DNA from 2 places in the Pseudonocardia sp. CA-107938 genome. Region 2 is predicted to be linked to the other one. Evidence: riboswitches for the same ligand, from Rfam matches in the RefSeq annotation. Region 2 holds a riboswitch; the other holds the start of a gene.

Region 1 (11,405 bases), on a different contig from region 2:
CGAGTTCGCCGCCTGCTACGAGCAGACGCTGCGCGCGGGCGCGGACTCGATCGTGTCCGTGCACCTGTCCTCCGAGCTCTCCGGCACGTGGGAGGCCGCCCGCATCGCCGCCGACCAGGTGGACCCGACCCGGATCCGCGTCGTCGACTCGCGGTCGGCGGCGATGGGGCTCGGCTTCGCCGTGCTCGCCGCCACCGACGCCGCCACGTCCGGGCAGAGCGGCGCCGCCGTCGAGTACGCGGCAGCGTCGGTCGCCAGGCGCTGCCAGGCGTTCTTCTGCGTCGACTCGCTCGACCGGCTCCGTCGCGGCGGAAGGATCGGTGCCGCGGCCGCGCTGCTCGGCACCGCGCTCGCCGTCAAACCACTCCTGCACGTCGAGGAAGGGCGGATCGTGCCGCTGGAGAAGGTGCGCACCACCGCACGGGCCACGCAGCGGCTCGTCGACCACGCGGTGGCCGCCGCAGGCGACGGTCCGGCCGACGTCGCCGTGCACCACCTCGCCGCCGCCGAGCGGGCCGATCAGGTCGCGCGGGCGCTGAGCGAGCGCATGACGACCTCCCGGCTGGTCGTCTCGGAGATCGGCGCGGTGATCGGCGCGCACGTCGGGCTGGGCGCGCTTGGCGTCGTCGTGGTGCCCAAGAACGGCTAGGAAACCGCAGTTCGCGGGCCACTCTCGGGGGATGCACACGCCACCGACAGTTCTGGCCCGCGGTGGCCGAGTTGTCCCCAACTCGTCGGTACATCCACAAGTTGATCAGGGGGTCTCCCGGCGGCGGGATTGCGGTCCTACCGTCGATGCGTGGCGATAGAGACGCAGGACACAGGCACCCGTGATCCCCGGGAGCGGCTGGCATCGATGCTGGGATCGGCAGTCGCCGACCCGTTCGGTGATCGGCTGCGAAGTCCCTACGACGAGCCTCCCGGTCGGCCGCCGCCCGCGCCCGACGATCCGGGTTCGGCATGGACGGCATGGGTCGAGGAGTCCGTCGGTGAGCGGTCCGCCGTCCCACCACCTCGGGCTGCGCCGGCCGCGTCCGGCCCCCGCGCCTGGCTGCCCGCAGCGCTGCGCGGCGCGCGGATCGATCCTGGACGCCGTGGCGCTGCCTTACTGGCGGTCGTCGCTGTTGCCGCCGCGCTGATCGCGGGCCTGTTCGTCTGGGGTGGGCGCCCGCGTACCGAACCCGTGGCGGCCCTGCCGGTGGTGTCGGTCGCCGAGACGCACAACTCCGGCTCCCCGCCGGCGTCCGGCGCACCGACGGCCACCCCGACACCGACCCCGGTCGTCGTCAGCGTCGTGGGCAAGGTCGTGCGGCCCGGGCTCGTGTCGATGACCGACGGTGCGCGGGTGGCCGACGTGCTCGCCGCGGCCGGCGGGTCGCAGCCCGGCGTCGACCTGAGCCAGCTCAACCTCGCCCGTCGGGTGGGCGACGGCGAGCAGATCGCCGTCGGCGTCCCGGCGGCGCCCGACGCGCAACCCGCCGCCGCGGCAGCGGTCGGTGGTGGCGGTCCGTCCGGCTCGGGTGGCTCTGCACCGTCCGGGCCGATCGACCTCAACAGCGCCGGCGTCGACCAGCTCGACACCCTGCCGGGCGTCGGTCCCGTCACCGCACAGCGGATCGTGGAGTGGCGTGGCCGCAACGGCCGGTTCGCCCGCATCGAGCAGCTGCGCGAGATCGACGGGATCGGCGAGCGCCGCTACGAGCAGCTCCGGGGACTGGTGCGGGTATGAGCGCCCAGCAGGGTCCGGTGCGGCGGCCTGTCCGCGGTTCGGGCGGCGAGCGCGCCGGCGGGGCAGATGGTCGAGGGTGGATCGGCGAGGCGAGCCGCAGCCCATCGCGGGCGTCGGTGCCCTCGCTGCCGGTGGCGGCTCCCGGCCGCACGCGGACAGGCGGTCAGGGGCGGGGCGCGATCCTGCCGCGGACGCATCCGTCGTCACCTGACGTGGGCGGCGCTCCTGCTGGCCTCCGCCCAGGAGCGGGCAGCGGTTGGTGTGCGACGTGGTCTCCGCTGCACGCCCTTGCGGGTGCCCGGCCGGGCACGGCATGTGCGGGCCCGGCGGGGGAGCGCGCCGAAAGGACCTCGCCGGGGCTCCAGTGGCGGTCGGGGTCTTCGCGGCCAGGTCGGCCGGTCCAGCGGGCGGAGTGGCTGGGCAGTGCCGTGGCTGACAGCCGTCAACGTCACGGCGGCCACGGACTGCCCGGTCGATCGCCGGTGCTGGCAGGCCCGTTCCCGAAGACGAGGTTCAGCCCCCTCTGCGTCGGAGGATGGTCGTGACCAGCGTTGCGGTGCTCACGAGAGCGGAGGGTGGGCATCCGGCCGATCTTCGGCTGGTGCCGGCGGGGTTGGCCGCGTGGCTGGTCGTCGTCGCGACGGTGGGGCCGGGGCCGGCCACAGGAACGGTCGTCGGCATCGCGACCGCCGTGCTGGCGGTGCTCGCAGCGGTCGGCGGCTGGTGGTTCGCGCGGCCGGTGCTGCTGGCGGTCGCCGGGTGTGCGGCCGCGGCCGCGGTGGTGGCGAGCGCGCACGGGTGGTCGGCGGGGCACCATCCCCTGCGGGCGCCGGCCGAGCGGGCGGCGGCTGCGGAGCTGCGGGTCGTGCTCCGCGACGATCCGCACATCATCCGCGGCGGGTTCCCGGGTGCGCCCCAGGTCGCGGTACCGGCCGAGCTGGTGGCCGCCGCTGTCGACGGCGAGCACTGGGCCCTCGGCGGACGTGTGCTCCTGCTCGCGCCGGCCGCGGAGTGGGCAGAGCTGCTGCCCGGTCAGGAGGTCGGTGCCGTCGGTCTCCTGGCGCCACCGGCCCGATCCGATCTCACCGTGGCCGTCCTGCGCGTGCGCGGCCCGCCGCACGCGGTGTCGGCGCCGCCGTGGTGGCAGTCGGCAGCAGGCGAGCTGCGCGCCGGCCTGCGCGAGGCGTCCTCAGCGGCCCTGTCCCCGGCCGCGGCCGGGCTGCTGCCCGGGCTCACGGTCGGCGACCGCAGCCGGCTCTCCGCCGAGGTCGACTCCGACTTCCGAGCCGCCGGGTTGACCCACCTCCTTGCGGTGTCCGGAGCCAACCTGGCGATCCTGACGGGTGCGCTGCTGTGGCTGCTCCGCCGGATGCGCGTCGATCCACGGGTGATCGCTGCCGTCGGTGCCCTCGTCGTGGCCGGCTTCGTGGTGCTGGCGCGGCCGTCGCCGAGCGTTCTGCGGGCTGCGGTGATGGCGGGTGTGGTGCTGCTGGCGCTCGGCCTCGGCCGGGCCCGGGCCGCGATGCCGGCGCTGGCCGTGGCCGTGCTGGTGCTGGTGATGTCCGATCCGGCCTTGGCCGTCGATGCCGGGTTCGCGCTCTCCATCACGGCGACGGCGGCGCTGGTGCTCGTCGCGCCCGGCTGGGCGGAGGCGCTGCGGCGCCGTCGGGTGCCTGCGCCGCTGGCCGAGGCGATCGCCGTCGCGGCGGCGGCCTGTGTGGCCACCGCGCCGTTGATGGCCGGGCTGAGCGGCACGGTGAACCCGGCGTCGGTCGTGGCGAACCTGCTGGTCGCCCCGGCCGTGCCGATCGCGACGGTGCTGGGGGTGCTGGCCGCGCTCGTGTCACCGGTCGCGCCTGTGGTCGCCCAGGTCGGTGCCTGGCTGGCCGGCCCGGCGATCGAGTGGATGATCGTCGTCGCCGACCGAACTGCCGCGCTCGACGGGTTCGCGGTCGGCTGGCCGGGTGGCACCGGCGGGGCGGTGCTACTGGCCGCCCTGCTGCTGGTGGTCGTGTGGCTGGCACGGCTGCGCCGGGTCCGGGTCCTGCTCGTGGCAGTGGTGCTCGGAGCCGCGTTGGTGCTGGTGCCGACCAGGTTCGTCCCGGTCGGCTGGCCACCGACGGGCTGGAGCATGGTGGCGTGCGACGTGGGCCAGGGCGACGCGCTGGTGCTCGCGACGGGCGAGCCGGGGTGGGCGGTCCTCGTCGACGCCGGACCCGACGAAGGTCTGGTCGATGCCTGCCTCTCCCGGCTGGGCGTGCAGGCGCTGGCGCTCGTGGTGCTCACACACCTGCACGCCGACCACGTCGGAGGCCTGGCGGGGGCCGTGCGCGACCGGCCCGTCGGTGCGGTGGCGGTGGGGCCGGGCCGCGAGCCGTTCTGGACGTTGCGTGCTGCGGCGCGCACGGCCGCGGCGGCCGAGGCCCCGTTCGCCGAGCTGCGACCCGGACAGCGCCTGGCGTGGCCGGCGCTGGTGCTCGACGTGCTCGGACCGCGGCACCCGGCCGCGGTCGTCGACCCCGACGACGGCACCGCCGTCAACGACACGTCCGTCGTGATGCGGGCGAGCACCCCGGCCGGCACCGTGCTCCTCACCGGTGACGCGGAGCTAGCCGGTCAGGCCGACCTGATCCGCTCCGGCGTCGACCTGCACGCCGACGTGCTCAAGCTCCCGCACCACGGATCGCGCAGCACGGGCATGCCGTTCCTGCAGGCGGTGCGCCCACGAGCCGTACTGGTCAGCGTCGGGGCCGGCAACAGCTACGGGCACCCCAACCGGGCGCTCCTGGCCGGTCTGGAGCAGGCCGGTGCCACCGTGCGCCGCACCGACGTCTCCGGCGACACCGCTGTGGTCGCCGGAGACCTGGGCGGCGACGGCTCCCGCCTCGGGCTCGTGAGCCGCGGCTCACCCCTGCCGGCGGCGCGGCGATGAACGCGCGCCGGCCCGGCAGGCGGCGATCAGCTGCGACCCTCCAGCGCCGCGCGCACGGCGGCGCTGGTCGCCGGCACCGTCGCGGTCGGGCCGACCTGCCCCGACACCGCGTCGAGGGTCTTGAGACCATCGCCGGTGATCAGCAGCACGGTCTCGGCGTCGGGATCGAGCTTGCCCGCTTCCACGAGCTTCTTGGTGGTGGCCACCGTGACCCCGCCTGCGGTCTCGGCGAACACGCCCTCGGTGCGGGCGAGCAGCCGGATCCCGGCCACCACCTCCTCGTCGCTCACGTCCTCCACCGCGCCGCCGGTGCGGCGCACCGCGTCGAGCACGTAGGGGCCGTCGGCGGGGTTGCCGATGGCGAGGGAGCGGGCGATGGTGTCGGGTCGCACGGGGGTGTGGACGTCGTGGCCCTCTCGGAACGCGGTGGCGACGGGCGAGCAGCCCGTCGCCTGGGCGCCGAAGATCGTGTAGGGGGTGGCCTCCACCAGGCCGAGCTTGCCGAACTCGGTGAAGCCCTTGTCCACCTTCGTCAGCTGCGAACCGGAGGCCACCGGGATCACGATCTGCTCGGGCAACCGCCACCCGAGCTGCTCGGCGACCTCGAAGCCGAGGGTCTTGGAGCCCTCGGCGTAGTAGGGCCGCACGTTGACGTTCACGAACGCCCAGTCCTCGTGCTCGGCCGCGAGCTCGGTGGCGAGCCGGTTTACGTCGTCGTAGTTGCCGTCCACGGCGAGGAGGGTGCCGTCGTACACGGCCGTGGTGAGCACCTTGGCCTGCTCGAGGGAGGAGGGCACGAGCACGACGGAGTCCCAGCCGGCGCGGGCGGCCGCGGCAGCCACGGCGTTGGCGAGGTTGCCGGTGGACGGGCAGCACAGCACGGTGAATCCGAGCTCGCGGGCGGCGGCGAGTGCGACGGCCACCACGCGGTCCTTGAAGGAGTGCGTCGGGTTGCCGGTGTCGTCCTTGATCCACAGGTTGCGGATGCCGAGCGCTGCGCCCAACCGGTCGGCCTTGATCAGCCTGGTGAGGCCGGGCTCGGTGTTGGGGTGCTGCTGCACGGTGGAGGGCACGGGCAGCAGTTGCTGGTAGCGCCAGATCGACTTCGGTCCGGCCTCGATGGAGGCGCGCGTCACGTCGCCGAAGTCGTAGGCGATCTCGAGCGGGCCGAAGCACTGGCTACAGGCGAACTCGGCGGCCAGCGGCGTCTGGTGGCCGCACTCGCGACACGACAGCGCCCGGGCAGGACCGAGATCGAAGGAGGTGGACGTGCCGAGGTCAGCCGTCAGCGACATGAGAGTCTCCTCATCTTTCCCGCCGTGGCGGGTCGGAATTGGCACCGTGCTCGCCGCGCTAGCGCGCGCGTCACCGGTTGCCGGGGCTTCAACGGGCCGTTCCCTCTGCCCCTCTGGATGAGCCATGTGAAGTTTGCCCACAACCGTACGTCATGCCGCGCCGCCTTCCCAAGCGGCGATCCAGGATCTGGGAGCCGCGTCACGGCGAGCGACGGGCATGCGCGAGCATGGGGCCATGGCTCTCGCACCTGTGCAGCTCGTCCTCGGCGAGGAGGAGCTGCTGGTCGAGCGGGCGGTCGAGGAGATCGTCGCCCAGGCCCGTGCCGCGGATCCGGCGGCGGAGCTGCGGCGTTACCGCACCACCGACCTGTCCCCGGGGGAACTGGCGGAGAGCCTGTCCCCGTCGCTGTTCGCGGAGGCGCGGGTGATCGTGCTGATGGCGGCGCACGAGGCGGGCAAGGACCTGGCTGCGGCGATCGTCACGCAGGCCGCCGATCCCGCGGAGGGGATCGTGCTGGTCGTGCAGCACGTCGGCGGTGCTCGCAACAAGGCGCTGGCCGACGCCCTGCGCAAGGGCGGCGCGGCCGTCACGACGTGCGAGAAGGTCACCCGGTACGAGGAGCGCGCCGACTTCGTGCGCAGCGAGGTCCGCCGCACCGGTGGCAAGATCGCGCCCGCGGCGGTGGGGGCGCTGATCGAGGCAGTCGGCAACGACCTGCGCGAGCTGGCGGCTGCGGCCGGCCAGCTTGTGGCCGACACGGGCGGCTCGGTCGACGAGAAGGCGGTGCGGCGCTATCACCGGGGGCGCGCGGAGGCGTCCGGGTTCGCGGTTGCCGACAAGGTGGTGGCGGGCGACCGGGCCGGCGCCCTGGAGGCGCTGCGCTGGGCGCAGGTGCTGGGGGTGCCGTCGGTGCTGGTCGCCGACGCACTGGCCGACGCGATGCGCACGCTGGCCAAGGTCGGGTCGGCCGGTCGCGGGGACCCCAACCGGCTCGCCGGCACGCTCGGCATGCCGCCGTGGAAGATCCGCAAGGCGCAGCAGCAGGTGCGCAGCTGGCGACCGGAGGCGCTGGCCGAGGCGTTCGCGGCAGCAGCCGAGGTCAACGCGGACGTGAAGGGCGTCGCCGCCGACGCCGACTACGCGCTGGAGCGGGCCGTGCTGCGCATGTGTGCTGCCCGGGAACGCCGCGCCTGAACCCGCGAACAGTCCGAACCACGACACGACAACGGCGCCGCCCCACGGGAGTGGACGGCGCCGTCGGGTGGGGTCAGGAGGAGCTGGCCGCCTGCTTGGCCATCGCCGACTTGCGGTTGGCGGCCTGGTTCTTGTGGATGACGCCCTTGCTGGCGGCCTTGTCCAGCGCGCGGGCGGCGGCCCGCTGCAGCTCGGTGGCCTTCTCGGTGTCGCCCGCGGCGACCGCCTCACGGAAGCGGCGCACGGCGGTGCGCACGGCGGAACGGACCGACTTGTTGCGCTGGCGGCGCTTCTCGTTGGTCTTGACCCGCTTGATCTGGGACTTGATGTTGGCCACGCGTTTGCCTCGAGTCTCTTCCTGCCGCTGGTTCGTTCGCTGGCTCCGGCGGCGGGGATGGTTCGTGCGAGCACGCCGGGCGCTCGGTCGTCCATGTTAACAGCGGGCTGCGGGGGCCTCGAAATCAGCCTGTCATCTGGTCTGCCGCGATCTCCTGGGTGAAGATGACCACCCGGTGCGCGGGCTGGGCGACCGGGCCGAACGTCGAGGAGGTCCTGTGCCGCGAGCGACCCAGAAGCCGGTCGAGAAGCAGTCGCCGTCCCGGCCGGCTGCCCAGAAGGGCGGTCAGCGGCAGAAGAGCAGCAAGAAGAGCAAGGTGGCCGATTCGGCGCTGTTCGAGGGCTACCTGAAGCCGGAGCGTCCGCACGCGGCGGCCTACGACGAGATGTTCTCCGCCGACGGGGAGATCCGCCCGCCGTACCGGGCGCTGCACGACGCGATCGCGCCGACGGCCGCGGCCGACCTCGCCGCCCGCTCGGAGGCGCTGGACCGGGCGTACGTCGACCAGGGCATCACGTTCTCGTTGTCGGGCCAGGAGCGGCCGTTCCCACTGGACATCGTGCCGCGGGTGATCTCGGCGAGCGAGTGGTCGAAGCTGTCGAAGGGGATCGTGCAGCGGGTCCGCGCGCTCGAGGCGTTCCTGGCCGACATCTACGGCGACGGCGAGATCGTGCGCGACGGGCTCGTCCCGCGCCGCCTGATCACCACGTGCGAGCACTTCCACCGGGCGGCGGCCGGGCTGTCGCCGCCGAACGGCGTGCGGATCCACGTCGCCGGGATCGACCTGGTGCGCGACGAGGAGGGCACCTTCCGGGTGCTGGAGGACAACCTGCGCAACCCGTCCGGGGTGTCGTACGTGATGGAGAACCGCCGCACGATGGCGCGGGTCTTCCCGGACCTGTTCAACCGGCAGCGCGTGCGCGCAGTGGCGGACTACTCGACGCACCTGCTGCGCGCGCTGCGCCGAGCCGCACCCGCGAACGCCGCCGACCCGACGGTGGTGGTGCTCACGCCGGGCGTCTACAACTCGGCGTACTTCGAGCACTCGCTGCTGGCCCGGCAGATGGGTGTGGAGCTGGTCGAGGGCCGCGACCTGTTCTGCCGCGACAACCTCGTCTACATGCGCACCACCCAGGGTGAGCAGCAGGTGGACGTGATCTACCGGCGGATCGACGACGAGTTCCTGGATCCGCTGCAGTTCAACCCGTCGTCGGTGCTGGGTGTCGCCGGCGTGCTCAACGCGGCGCGCGCCGGCAACGTGGTGATCGCGAACGCGGTGGGCAACGGGGTGGGCGACGACAAGCTCGTCTACACCTACGTGCCCGAGATGATCAGCTACTACCTGGGCGAGAAGCCGATCATCGCGAACGTCGACACGTTCCGCTGCTGGCTCGACGACGAGTGCCAGCACGTGCTGGATCGGCTCGACGAGCTGGTGCTCAAGCCGGTGGAGGGCTCGGGCGGCTACGGCATCCTGTTCGGTCCGAACGCGTCGGCCGAGCAGCTGAAGGAGGCGCGCCGCTCGATCCTGGACGATCCGCGCGGGTGGATCGCGCAACCGGTGGTGCAGCTGTCGACGGTGCCGACGAAGGTGGAGGACCGCCTGGTGCCGCGGCACGTGGACCTGCGCCCGTTCGCGGTGAACGACGGCGAGGACGTGTTCGTGCTGCCCGGTGGTCTGACCCGGGTGGCGTTGCCGGAGGGCAGCCTGGTGGTGAACTCCAGCCAGGGCGGTGGCAGCAAGGACACGTGGGTGCTGGCCGGACGCTCGGCCGAGGCCGAACGGGAGCTGGGTGAGGCCGGGCTGGCGACGTCGGCGCCGCCGAGCTCGCACGCCACCGAGCACGGCCCGGAGCTGACATTCCCCCAGCAACAGCAGCAGCAACAGCAGCAGGGGAGGGGTGCCTGATGCTGGCGCGCAACGCGGAGTCGCTGTACTGGATCGGTCGGTACGTGGAGCGGGCCGACGACACGGCCAGGATCCTCGACGTGTCCGTGCACCAGCTGCTGGAGGACGCGACGATCGACGCGGACCGCGCGGCCCGCACGCTGCTGTCGGTGCTGGGGGTGGCCGCGCCCGCCGACGAGGTGCTCGACGCTTGGTCGTTGACGGAGATCGTCGGCTACTCGGGGGAGCAGTCGGGGTCGATCGTGCGGTCGATGTCGAGTGCGCGGGAGAACGCGCGGGGCGCCCGCGAGGTGGTGAGCGCCGAGATGTGGGAGTGCCTGAACGCGACGTGGAACGCGCTGCCCGAGCGGCAGCGCTACGCCCGCTGGGCCGGCCCGCACGCGTTCTTCACCTACGTGGAGGACCGGGCAGCGATGTTCAACGGGCTGGCCGCGTCCACGATGAGCCGGGACGACAGCTGGCGGTTCTACCTGTTGGGACGCTCGGTGGAGCGGGTCGACATGGTGGTGCGGTTGCTGATGTCGCGGGTGTCGGACCGGGCGTCGTCGCCCGGCTGGTTGACGGTGCTGCGCAGCGCGGGCGCCGCCGACACCTACCTGCGCACGTACCGGGGCGCGCTGGACGCCGGACGGGTGGTGCAGTTCCTGCTGATGGACCGGTTGTTCCCGCGTTCGGTGTTCCACGCGCTGCGGCAGGCGGAGAGCTGCCTGGCGGAGCTGGACAGCCGCCCGTCGCAGCGGATCGGGGCGAAGGCCGAGGCGCAGCGGCTGCTCGGGCGGGCGCGCAGCGAGCTGGAGTTCCTCCGCCCGGAGGATCTGCTGGTGGACCTGTCGGCGCGGCTGGTGGGCCTGCAGACGTGCATCCGCGAGACCGGTGAGGCCGTGTCGCAGCAGTACTTCCACACGTCGCCGTGGGTGGCGTGGACCGCGCCGGAGGTGGTGTGAACGTGGCCGGCTGGCGGATCCGCATCGTGCACGCGACGGGCTACTCGTACGAGTCGCCGGTCGTCGAGTCGTACAACGAGGCGCGACTGACCCCGCGCAGTGACGCGCGGCAGAACGTGATCGTGAGCCGGGTCGAGACGTCCCCGGCCACCCGCGCCTACCGCTACACCGACTACTGGGGCACCGCGGTCACCGCGTTCGACCTGCACGCGCCGCACACCGAGCTGGTGGTGACGGCGACGTCGGTGGTGGAGACGGCCGACCCGTTGCCGGCGGTGCGCGCCGCGGGCTGGGACGAGCTGGCGGGCGACGACGTGCGCGACCGGTTCGCGGAGATGCTGGAGTTCACCGGCTACGTGGGCCAGGACCCGGAGCTGGCGAAGGCCGCGGCGGAGCTGTGCCGCGGACTCGATCCGGTGGAGTCGGTGCTCGCGGCGTGCCGGTGGGTGCGCGAGCAGCTCGACTACATCCCGGGCAGCACGGGCGTGCACACGTCGGCGTTGGAGGCCTGGCAGTCCCGCGCCGGGGTGTGCCAGGACTTCGTGCACCTGACCCTGCTGCTCCTGCGCGAGATGGGCATCCCGGCCCGGTACGTGTCGGGGTACCTGCTGCCGCGCAAGGACACCGAGGTGCGGCAGACGGTGCAGGGGGAGAGCCACGCCTGGATCGAGGCGTGGACGGGCGGCTGGTGGGGCTACGACCCGACCAACGACCTGGAGATCGGCCACCAGCACGTGTGGGTCGCGGTGGGCCGCGACTACGCGGACGTGCCGCCGCTCAAGGGCATCTTCTCCGGGCAGGCGGCGTCCGCGCTGGACGTCAGCGTGGACATGACCCGCCTGGCCTGACCTCCGGCGCACGACGGCGTGGCTGCCAGGCGGGCGGGGCGAGCGTCAGCCGAAGCGGCGGGCCCGGTCGGCGGGGCGGACGCGGCCGGGGTGGCGGTGGCGGGCACTGGGCGCGTCGGGGAGGCCGGCGCCGACGACGGTGTTGCCGCCGGCGTGCTTGGCCCGGTACATGGCGGCGTCGGCGGCGGCCAGCGCGATGGTGGGGTCGACGCCGAA
Region 2 (11,405 bases):
GGCGCCGGCCTGCTCGGCGTCGCGATCTCGGCGCTCACGCTGCTCACCAGCTGGGGCGGCAACACCTACGCGTGGGGCTCGTGGCAGATCATCGGGCTGGCAGTGCTGGCGGTCGTCGCCGGCCTGCTGTTCGTCCGCGTGGAGCGGCGCCAGGTGGAGCCGATCCTGTCGCTCGACCTGTTCCGCAACCGCAGCTTCACCGCGGCCACGACGCTGTCGTTCCTCACCGGGTTCGCGATGTTCGGCGCGGTCACGTACCTGCCGCAGTTCCAGCAGATCGTGCAGGGCGCCTCGGCGACGAGCAGCGGGTTGCTGCTGCTGCCGCTGATGGGCGGCATGCTGACGATGTCGCTGGTCGGCGGGCAGATCGTGACCCGCACGGGGCGGTACCGCTGGCTGCTGATCGGCGGCTCGATCGCGATGACGGTCGGGCTCGTGCTGCTGTCGACGATGGGGCTGGGCACCACGCAGCTGACCAGCTCGCTGTTCATGGTGGTGCTGGGGATCGGCATGGGCATGCTGATGCAGACGACGATGCTCGTCGTGCAGAACAGCGTGCCGATGCGCGACCTCGGCGCGGCCAGCGGCGCGGCGACGCTCTTCCGCACGGTCGGCGGTTCGCTGGGCGTCTCGCTGCTGGGCGTGTTCTACACGAACCAGCTGCAGGGCACCCTGTCCGCGCACCTCGGTGACGCGGCCGGCGCCCAGGTCGCCGGCGGCCAGATCACCCCGGCGGCGCTGGCGCAGCTGCCGGCCGCCGTGCGGGACGCGTTCACCGCGGCCGTCGACAACGGCGTCACCACGGCGTTCCTGGCGGCCGGCCTGGTGGCGGTGCTGGCGATCGGGGCGGCACTGCTGGTCCGGGAGACCCCGCTGCGCGGCAGCACCCCTCCTGCCGAGCGGGAACCCGCCCTGGCGGCCTGACGCACACCTCCGCGTGCCCGCGCACATGTTCCGGCATGTGCGCGGGCACGTCAGCGTGTGCGTGCGGCGTAGCGGCGGCGGCCGACCGTCGCCGTGATCGCCACCGGCACCGCCACCAGGGCGGAGGCGGCGAACTGCGCCGGGTACCGCCCGGCCTCCGCCAGCGGGGCCGCCCCGGCGGCGCCGAGCGCGCTGCCGAGGAAGAGGCAGGCCGCGAAGAGTGCCACGGAGGTCGCTCGCTCCCCCGGCACCATCTCCGTCGCCCACGTCTGCAGGGTGGTGTGCAGGAACGCCCACGATGCGCCGACGAGCAGGCCGGCCAGGGCGAGCGTCGGCCCGCTCACGACGAGCACGGGCAGCAGCCACGCCACCACCAGGCACGACCCGCCGATCGCGGCCATCCCGGCAGGCGGGATCCGGGGCACCAGCGCCCGCACGACGCGGGAGCAGCCGAGCGCGCCCACCCCGAACGTGGCGGCGACCAGTCCCGCGACCCCGGCCGAGAATCCGAGCGACTGCACGGCCGGCGCGAGGTAGGTGAGCACGCCGAGCACGACCGAGCCCTCGACCATGACCACCAGCAGGACGAGCAGGCCCCAGCGCGACCGCAGCACCCGCCCGATCGACCGCACGGGCGTGCCCGTCACCGCTTCCCGCTCCGGCTCGGGCAGCCGCGCCAGCGCCACCCACAGACCGGCCGCCACCGCGCCCGTCACAGCGGGCACCGCTCGCCAGCCGACGAGATCGGCCAGGACTCCCGAGCCGACGGTGGCGAGCGCGATCCCCAGCGCCGACGCCGTGAGGATCTCGGAGACGGGCTGCTGGCGGGTCTCGACGGGCCACACGTCACCCACGTACACGAGCGTGGACGGCACGATGGCCGCGAAGAACGCGCCGGCGAGCACGCGGGACACCCCGAGGACCACGATGTTCGGCGCTACGACCGACACCACACCGGACAGCGCGGCGCCGAGCAGGGCCACGCGCATCACGCGGACCCGCCCGATGCGGTCGCTGACGATCCCCCACACGGGCTGCATCAGCCCGTACGCGAGGAAGTAGCCGCTGGCGACGGCCGCTGCGGCGACCAGCGGAACGCGCAGGTCGAGGCTGATCGCGACGAGGAGCGGCGCGATCGCGAACCGGTCGCAGTTGCTGGTGAACGTCGACAGCTGCAGCAGGCGCAGGCGGCCGCGCTCCCCGGTGACCGGCGCTGTCCCCATCGGGCCATCATGCGACCTTGTCGTGAGCCCGGCCGAGCGCAATGGTGTGGTGATGGGCACATCGCACGCGGGCATGACGATGAGCGACATGGTGGCGCGTCTCGCGCGCACCGCACCGGACGGCGTGGCGACCCGCGCCGGCGACGAGACGCTGACCTGGCAGCAGTTCGACGACCGGGTCACGCGCCTGGCGCACCTGCTGGCGACGGGCGGCGTGCACCGCGGGGACCGGGTCGCGGTGCTGGGGCTGAACAGCAGCGCGCTCCTGGTCGCGATGGCGGCGACGCTGCGCCTGGGTGGCATCTGCGTGCCGGTGAACTTCCGCATGGTCGCCGCGGAGATCGCCTACGTGCTGTCCGACAGCGGCGCCGTGGCCGCGGTGGCCGACGAGCGCTTCCTCCCCGTCCTCGACGTGGCGCTCGCCGAGGCGCACGCGTGCTCGACGGTCGTCCCGATCGATGCGGACTGGGCGGAGCGGCTGGCCGCGGCGTCGGACGCGCCCATCGAGCTCGACCCGCCGGACACGGACCCGGCCTTCATCATGTATACGTCCGGGACCACCGGGCGCCCCAAGGGAGCCGTGCTCACCCACCGCAACCTGCTGCTGCACGCCTACTCGAACGTGCTGCACATCGGCTCGGACGCGACGCCGACCGTCTCGATGTCCGGGGCGCCGCTGTTCCACATCGCCGGGGTGAGCGGCTTCTACATCACGCTGGTGCGCAGCGGCACCACCGTCATCACACCGTCCGGCGGATTCGATCCCGGGCACATCGTCGACCTCCTCGAACGGGAACGGGTCACGAGCACGTTCATGGTGCCCGCGCAGTGGGCCGCGATCGTCGCGCTGCCGGGCATCGCCGAGCGCGACCTGTCGGCGCTGCGGCAGCTGTCGTGGGGTGCGGCACCCGCGTCGACGACGCTGCTGCGGACGATGATCGACACGTTCCCGCAAGCCCAGGTGATCACGGCGTTCGGGCAGACCGAGTGCAGCCCGGTCACCTGCATCCTGCGCGGCGAGGACTCGATCACCAAGATCGGGTCGATCGGGCAGCCGATGCTCAACGTCGAGGTCCGCATCGTCGACGACGACATGAACGACGTGCCGCAGGGCGAGATCGGCGAGATCGTCTACCGGGGTCCGCTGGTGATGAGCGGTTACTGGAACAAGCCGGAGGAGACGGCGGCGGCGTTCACGGGCGGCTGGTTCCATTCCGGTGACCTGGTGCGGGCCGACCCGGACGGCTACCTGTACGTGGTCGACCGCAAGAAGGACATGATCATCTCCGGCGGGGAGAACATCTACTGCGCCGAGGTGGAGAACGTGCTCGCCGCCCACCCGCAGGTCGGCGAGGTCGCGCTGATCGGCGTCCCGCACCCGCGCTACGGCGAGACCCCGCTGGCCGTGATCGCCCCGCGCGACCCGGCGAACCCGCCGTCGGCCGAGGACATCGAGCAGTTCTGCCGCGAACGGCTCTCCGCCTACAAGTGCCCGCGGGAGATCGCGCTGGTCGACGCGCTGCCGCGCAACCCGAGCGGCAAGGTGCTCAAGACCCGGCTGCGGGAGGCGTACGGCGGTGCCGACATCGTGGCCGCGCCGGTGGTGTGACAGGTTCTGCCGATGACCGACCGCGACGATCCCGAGGAGTTCCGCGCGCTCGCGCACGCCGTCGTCGACTGGATCGCCGACTACCGCGCCGGCATCGCTGCCCACCCCGTCCAACCGCACGTGGAGCCGGGGTCGGTGCGGTCCGCGCTGGCCCCGCTGCCGGAGCAGCCGCAGCCGTTCGACGCGCTGCTCGACGAGCTCGACCGGGTCGTGGTACCGGCGTCGACGCACTGGCAGTCGCCCTCGTACTTCGCCTACTTCCCGGCCAACGCGTCGCTGCACTCGCTGCTCGGCGACATGCTCTCCGGCGGGCTCGGCGCCCAGGGGATGCTGTGGGCCACCTCGCCGGCGTGCACCGAGGTCGAGCAGCACCTGATGGACGAGCTCGCCGCCGCGATGGCGCTGCCGGACGCGTTCACGTTCGCCGGCGGGGGCGGCGGCACGATCGAGGACTCCGCGTCGTCGTCGGCGCTGGTGGCGCTGCTCGCCGCGCTGCACAGGGCGAACCCCGGCTGGATCGCCGACGGCGTGCGCGGGGACGAGCGCGTCTACGTCTCGGCGGAGACGCACTCGTCGCTGGCCAAGGCCGTGCGGGTGGCCGGGCTGGGCGCTCGCGCGCTCGTCGTCGTCGACGCCGCGCCGGGCGGGCACGCGCTGTCCCCCGACGCGCTCGACGCCGCCATGGCCGCCGACGTCGCCGCCGGTCTGCGACCTGTGCTGGTGTGCCCGACCATCGGCACCACCGCCACCGGCACCGTCGACCCCGTCCGCCGGATCGCCGAGGTCGCCCGCCGGCACGGCGCGTGGGTGCACGTCGACGCAGCGTGGGCCGGGGTTGCCGCACTATGCCCGGAGCACCGCGCCCTGCTCGACGGCGTCGAGCTCGTGGACTCGTTCTGCACCGACGCCCACAAGTGGCTGCTCACGGCGTTCGACGCGTCGCTGCTGTGGGTGCGTGACGCCGCAGCGCTCCCCGCCGCGCTGTCGCTGACCCCGGAGTACCTGCGCAACGCGGCGTCCGAGTCCGGCGCGGTCGTCGACTACCGGGACTGGCAGGTGCCGCTCGGTCGCCGGTTCCGCGCGCTCAAGCTGCGGGCCGTCGTCCATGCCCGCGGGCTCGAGGGGCTGCGCGCGCACCTGCGCGGGCACGTCGCGCTCGCCGCGGAGCTGGAGCGCTGGGTCGCGGCCGACCCGCGGTTCGAGCTGGCCGTGCCGCGCTCGCTGGCCCTGCTCTGCCTCCGCGTCCGCACCGGCCGCGGCCCCGAGGAGGACGACGCGGCCACCCGACAGGTGATGGAGCGCGTCAACGCGTCGGGCTCGGCGTTCCTCTCGCACGCGGTCGTCGACGGCCGGTACGTGATCCGGGTGGCGATCGGCGCGGTCACCACCGGGCCGGAGCACGTCGAGGCGCTGTGGCAGCGGCTGCAGGCGGAGGCCGCTGCGGTCTGACGCTGTGACGTGGGTCGCCGGGTCGGGCTGAGCCGCCGCACAGGCGTGCTACTGTCCCCGGCAGGTCATGAGTGCCAGCGTCAAGCCCCGGCTTGCTGGCCGGCAACCCTCCTCCGCGGTGGGGTGCTCCGGGTGACGACCAGGCCGCACGCGCCCGCGTGCCGGCAAGCGCGGACCTCTGCTGGGGTCCCCGGCATGGGAGATCGTCATGACTGCCGCCCTCACCCGCCTGCCCGCTGTCCTCGGTAGCGACCTGCAGGTCCCGCTCGTCACCGGCGCCCGCATCGGGTACGCCAACCTCGACGTGGCGGCCAGCGCGCCGGCCTTGGCCGCCGTGGCCGAGCACGTCGCGGAGGTGCTGCCGTTCTCGTCGAGCGTGCACCGCGGTGCCGGCTACGCCTCCCAGGTGTGCACGTCGCTCCTGGAGACGGCCCGCACCACGATCGGCCGCTTCCTCGGCGCCCGGCCCGACGACGCCGTCGTGATCACGCGATCCACCACCGACGCATTGAACCTGCTGGCCACGGCCGTGCCCGGCCCCGTCCTCTGTCTGGACGTGGAGCACCACGCGAACCTCCTCCCGTGGCGCGACGTCCGCCGCGTCACGGCCGCGCCGACGATCGAGCAGACCCTCACCGACCTGGCGACGGCGCTCGCCGACGGTGATCACGCGCTGGTCGCCGTCACCGGCGCCTCCAACGTGACGGGCGAGGCGCTGCCGATCGCCCAGATCGTCGCGCTGGCGCACGCGGCCGGCGCCCGGGTCGTCCTCGACGCTGCGCAGCTCGCCCCGCACCGGCGCGTGGACATCGCCGCGTGGGGCGTCGACTACGTCGCCGTCTCCGGGCACAAGCTCTACGCCCCTTACGGCGCCGGCGCACTGGTCGGACGCCAGGACTGGCTCGACGCCGCCCCGCCGTTCCTCGCCGGCGGCGGCGCCACCCTCGCCGTCGACAGCCGGTCGGTGCGCTGGGCCGCCGGCCCGCAGCGGCACGAGGCCGGCAGCCCCAACGTGCTCGGCGCCGCGGCCTTGGCCCAGGCCTGCCGCACCCTCACCCCCGTGCTGGACGCGGCCGCGCCCGAGCACGAGCGCGCGCTCTCGGCGCAGCTGTCCGCCGGCCTCGCCGCCATCCCCGGCATCGCCGAGCTCTCCATCTGGGCCGACTCGACCGACAAGGTCGGCGTCCACGCGTTCACCGTCGCCGACCGGCCCGCCGGCTACGTCGCCGCCTACCTCTCGGCCGAGCACGGCATCGGCGTGCGCGACGGCAAGTTCTGCGCGCACCCCCTGCTCGACCGGCTCAACCCCGGCTCCGGCGCCGCCCTCCGGGCCAGCTTCGGACTGGGCACGACGCCCGAGCACGTCGACCGCCTGCTGACCGCACTGGATGCGCTGGTGCGCCGCGGCGCCCGCTGGACCTACGCCCCGGTCGACGGCCGCTGGGCGCCCACACCGGACCCGCGCCCGCGCGACCCGTTCGGCGTCGGCGCGCCCTGACCGCCGGGGGCACGCGTCGAGAACGACGTTACGGTGATTTCGAATCGATTCAGTTCACCGCAACGTCGTTCTCGACGAGGATCCCGGGTCAGGCCAGCGGCAGCACGCGGGAGCCGAGGGCCGGCAGCACCGGCTCGCACGGCAACGGCCTGGCGGCGCCCGGGTCGAGCGCGTTGAGGATGATCTGGCCGGTCCGCCGCGAGGTGATGATCGACAGGTGGTCGGAGAGGTCGACCGCGCACCCGTCCTGGACGACGATGTTGGTGGCGCCGTCGAGCCGGCCGCTGGTGTACGGGACGACCAGCTCGTCGTAGCGCGTCATCACCGTCGTGTAGGTGACGCCGTCGACCTTGGGCCCGGCCTCGTGCATCCGCCTCAGGTACGGCGAGCCGGAGATGAACTGCGGGCACGAACCGCACACCACGCCGGCGACGGCCGAGGCCGGCTCGCGCACGCCGAGCGCCTCCGCGAGCTCCTTGGTCGGTAGCGGCGCGGCCAGCGTGCCGTCGTAGAGCGGGGTGACGGCGACGTAGTCGTCGGTCTTCGCCGCCCCGCCGAGGAACTGCAGCCAGTACTGCGGCATCAGCGTGCCCTCGGAGTGCCCGACCAGATCGACCTTCTCGGCACCCGTCGCCTCCAGCACGCGCGACACGAACGCGTCGAGCTCGCGGGCGCTGTCCTCCATCCGGGTCAGGCCGCCGACCTGGTCCTGCGGGTACCTCGCGCCGGGCGGCACGCCGTAGGTCAGAGCGAACACGCAGTAGCCGTTGTTCGCGAGCAGCGGCGACATCGTCCGCCAGTTGGTGGTCTTCGACCCGAGCAGGCCGTGCACCAGGACGACGGGCTCCGGGTGCTCGGCCGAGGGGCGACAGCTCCAGTCGTTCGCGCCGGGCGGGTCGGCGTACGGCGAGGTGGCGGCGTGCACCACCGCCGTCGCGAACCCGTACGGCACGGGGAGCGGCTGCTCCTCCGCTGCTGCCGCGGGCAGTGCGGCGGCGACCACGCCGACCAGCACCGCCGTCACCAGGACAACCCAACGACCGCGCTGTCGTCTCCCCATGGCGGGTCAACGACCGGTCGTACCGCCGGTTACGGCATCTCACCTGCAGGATCGGCCGGAATGTGCTGGCGCAGCAGCACCCGGCTGCCGCGGTCGTCGAAGTGGATCAGCACCGACTCCACCATGGTGTTCATCAGGCCGATGCCGCGCGACGCGTGCGGCGCGGTCTCCGGGACGTGCTGCGCGTCCTGCGGCGGGGGCCGCCACCGGCCGTGGTCGACGACCTCGATGCAGAGCGTGTCGGGTTCGGTCCACAGCGTCAGCTCGACCCGGCCCGACTCGCCCGGCCCGTACGCGTGCTCGACGGCGTTCGACACGGCTTCGTCCACGGCCAGCACCACATCGGCCGTCTCCACCTCGGTCAACCGCAGCGGCGCGAGCCAGTCGGCGAGCTGGTGCCGGATCGTCGAGAGTTGGACGGGATCCGCAGGCCAGCTCCGGTGGACGAACTCCACGTGTCCCGGTGCCTCCATGCGCCCGGTGTTCCCGACATCCCGTGTGCCCAAAACCCCGTTCACCGCACGTGGCAGGCCGTTCGTGGCGTGGCCCGTCTACGCGAGTCCCACGCGGATCACCTCGGCCGACTCGGCCAGCAGGGCCTCGGCCGCCGTCCTGCCCGTGGCTGCCAGGTAGGCGTCGACGAGCCGGTTGCCGGCCGCGTAACCGGCGCCCGTCGGCAACCCGACGGGCGTGCCGCCGTACCGCACGGCCGTCGCGTCGCCGTGCACCCAGGCGGCGAAGTTCTGCATGCCCGTGGTGCCGAGCCCGCTCACGACCTTCGCGAACACGGCGTCGTCCGCGAGCGACGCGACGCCGATGCGGGCACGACCCAGCTCGTCGCCGTAGAGCTGGCGGGCGAACGCGTCGGCCAGCCCCTCGGACACGACCTGCTCCCCCACCGTCACCGTCGCCGGGTTCCAGAAGTCCGGTCGCGTCGTGTAGCGGAGGTTGTGGTTCAGCTCGTGCACCGCCGTGGCCTCGATCCGATCCAGGTTCTCCGGGTACGGCCAGACGTTGATGACGATGTACCCCGAGACGCTGCTGTTGGCCGTCATGCCCAGGTTCGGGCCCATGAGGTGCGCGTCGCCGGGATCGGCCAGGGTCAGCAGCACGACGATGTCCGGCACCACCACGTCCGGCACCGCGGCCCGCTGCACGGCGACGGCCTCGTCGAGCGCCCGGCCGATGCGTTCCCACGCGTCGGCGGCGTGCAGAGCGGCGAGGCCCTCCCGGCACCGCTCCTCGTCGCGGTCGATCGGGAACCCCGAGCTCAACGCGTGCATCTGCACGACGTCGACCTCGCCGGGGAAGTACCGGTACATGCCCTTCGCCGGCTCGAGCATGGCCCGCAGCAACTCCGGCCGATCCGCCTGCGGCGCGTCGAGGATCTCCTGCATCGCCGTGTGCGTGTCGAGGACCGTGATCGTCATGTCCTCGACGTTAGGGGTTGACGCTCCGTCAACGGCAAATCTGGATCGAGCGGCGCCGCCGGCACCGCGCGCGGCGTGCCGAGCAGCACCCCGCCCACGATCACGACGGCCGACACGAGCTCGACGAGCGTCGGCCGCTCCCCCAGCAGCAGCGCCGCCATGGCGATCCCGACCACCGGCACGAGCAGCGAGTACGGGGCGACAACGCCGGCGGGGTGCCGGCGCATGAGGCTCGTCCAGATCCCGCTGCCCACCACCGTGCCGAAGACGACCAGGTAGCCGAACCCCACGAGGCCGGGCAGCGCGGCCACCCCCGTCAAGGCAGCGAACGCGGCCGGACCGGCGCCCGGCCCCTCCACGACGAGCGACAGCGCGAACATCGGGATCGGCGGGATCACCGACATCCAGAGCATGAGGTGCAGCGGGTTCACGCCCGGGCTGCGCAGCGCGACCTTGCTCGACAGGTTGCCAAGGGCCCAGCCCAGCGCGCCGAGCAGCGTCAGCACGACCGGCAGCAGCGCCGCTGCCTGCGCACGGGAGACGGCGATCGCGGCGAGGCCGGCCACGGCCAGCCCGATGCCGGCGGCCTGGCGCGGTCCGATCCGCTCCCGCAGCAGCACCGCGCCGAGCAGCACGGTGAACGGGGCGGACGCCTGCAGCACCAGCGACGCCAGCCCGGTCGGCATGCCGACGTCCATCGCGATGAACAGGAAGATGAACTGCAGCGTCCCGAAGCCGAGTCCGTAGCCCAGCAGCCAGCGCAACGGCACCTGCGGCCGCGGCACGAGCAGGATCGCCGGAACGGCCAGCACGGCGAACCGCAGGGCCCCGAGCAGCAGCGGCGGGAAGAGGTCGAGCGCCTGGTGGATCGCGATGAAGTTGCAGCCCCAGAGGACCGCCACGAAGACGGCGAGGAGACGGTCGCGCATGCTCACGAACCCACCCTCCGTGACGGATACCTGTAAGACCAGCGAATAGAACTGAACCATCTCTTCAGTCACGCTTCACGAACGCCCTACGATGGGATCGTGGACGTCCAGCGGCTCCGGGTGCTGCGGGAACTCGCCGACCGCGGCTCCGTCACCGCCGTCGCCGCGGCGCTGTCGTACACGCCGTCCGCGATCTCGCAGCAGCTGAAGATCCTCGGCACCGAGGTCGGGCTCGTCCTCACCGAACCCGACGGGCGCGGCATCCGGCTCACCGAGGCCGGCCTCGTCCTCGCGGGCGAGGCCGAGCACGTCCTTGCGGCGCTGGCCAGGGCGGACGCCGCGGTGGAACGGCTGCGCACGGAGCCGCACGGCGAGGTGCGGATCGCGCTGTTCCAGTCCGCGGCCCGCATGATGGTGCCCGGCCTGCTCGCCCGGCTCGACGAGGAGCCGGGCCTCCAGCTCGTCGTGCGCGATGTCGACATGGTGCCGGCGCAGGTGCCGGCGCTGGCCGCCGAGTACGACATCGTCGTGAGCCACCGCGACGAGCACACCGACCTGCCGCGGTACGTCACCGAGGGCCGCTGGCAGGTGGAGCCGCTGCTGCGCGAGCCCCTCGACGTGGTGCTGTGCCGGGATCACCCGCTCGCCGGCCGGAGCGGGGTGGCGCTCGTCGAGCTGGCGGACGAGGCGTGGATCGGCGTCCGGGTCGGCTGGCCGGTCGACGACGTGCTGCGCTCGCTGGCCATGCAGACCGGCACCACCCCGCGGGTGGTGCAGCGCCTCAACGACTTCTCGGTGACCGAGGAACTGGTCGCGGCCGGGCGCGGGATCGCGCTGCTTCCGCGCTGGTCCACCGACCTGCGCGGTGGCCGGCTGGTGCACGTGCCGATCACGGGCGTGCGTGCCGCCCGCCTGATCGAGGCGGTGCTGCGGCCGAGCGCCGCGCAGCGCCCCGCCGTCGGCGCGGTGCTGGCCGCGGTCCGCGCCGAGGCAGCCACGATCGCGGCGCGCTGATGCAGCCGGACCGGATCGCGGCCGCTGTCGCGATGCAGGAGCGGCTCGCGCCGCTGGTGCGGCACACCCCGCCCGCGGGATTCGTCCCGCGGATCGCGGCCGGCTGCGACGTCGCCTACAGCGGTGACGGGACCGGCGCCGCCCGGGTGGCCGCGGCCGTGGTGTGCATCGACGTCGAGACCGGGGCCGAGGTCGCGTCGGCGACCGCCACCGGCACCACCGACTTCCCGTACGTGCCGGGGCTCTTCGCGTTCCGCGAGCTGCCGATC

What was found. A riboswitch is a leader RNA that binds a small molecule or an ion and turns the genes downstream of it on or off. The one in region 2 is predicted to bind S-adenosylmethionine.
Region 1: linked by a shared signal. The riboswitch ahead of thrC (threonine synthase) and the one ahead of ACQEVB_RS28790 (aminotransferase class V-fold PLP-dependent enzyme) in region 2 are both predicted to bind S-adenosylmethionine.

What each region holds. Positions count from the first base shown of each region.
Region 1 is NZ_JBNJNA010000002.1:118,280-129,684, forward strand. It holds gene ACQEVB_RS33360 (DegV family protein) at 1-649, shown strand, start outside; gene ACQEVB_RS33365 (ComEA family DNA-binding protein) at 857-1,729, shown strand; gene ACQEVB_RS33370 (DNA internalization-related competence protein ComEC/Rec2) at 2,271-4,661, shown strand; gene thrC (threonine synthase) at 4,688-5,956, opposite strand; SAM riboswitch class I at 5,964-6,080, opposite strand; gene holA (DNA polymerase III subunit delta) at 6,192-7,151, shown strand; gene rpsT (30S ribosomal protein S20) at 7,225-7,488, opposite strand; partial or broken gene ACQEVB_RS33390 (circularly permuted type 2 ATP-grasp protein) at 7,758-9,397, shown strand; gene ACQEVB_RS33395 (alpha-E domain-containing protein) at 9,397-10,341, shown strand; gene ACQEVB_RS33400 (transglutaminase family protein) at 10,344-11,189, shown strand; gene ACQEVB_RS33405 (GGDEF domain-containing protein) at 11,235-11,405, opposite strand, start outside.
Region 2 is NZ_JBNJNA010000001.1:5,816,493-5,827,897, forward strand. It holds gene ACQEVB_RS28770 (MDR family MFS transporter) at 1-924, shown strand, start outside; gene ACQEVB_RS28775 (MFS transporter) at 975-2,147, opposite strand; gene ACQEVB_RS28780 (long-chain-fatty-acid--CoA ligase) at 2,200-3,756, shown strand; gene ACQEVB_RS28785 (aminotransferase class V-fold PLP-dependent enzyme) at 3,769-5,205, shown strand; SAM riboswitch class IV at 5,269-5,382, shown strand; gene ACQEVB_RS28790 (aminotransferase class V-fold PLP-dependent enzyme) at 5,414-6,703, shown strand; gene ACQEVB_RS28795 (esterase/lipase family protein) at 6,792-7,727, opposite strand; gene ACQEVB_RS28800 (ATP-binding protein) at 7,793-8,236, opposite strand; gene ACQEVB_RS28805 (DUF2268 domain-containing protein) at 8,315-9,193, opposite strand; gene ACQEVB_RS28810 (EamA family transporter) at 9,190-10,128, opposite strand; gene ACQEVB_RS28815 (LysR family transcriptional regulator) at 10,222-11,136, shown strand; gene ACQEVB_RS28820 (endonuclease V) at 11,136-11,405, shown strand, end outside.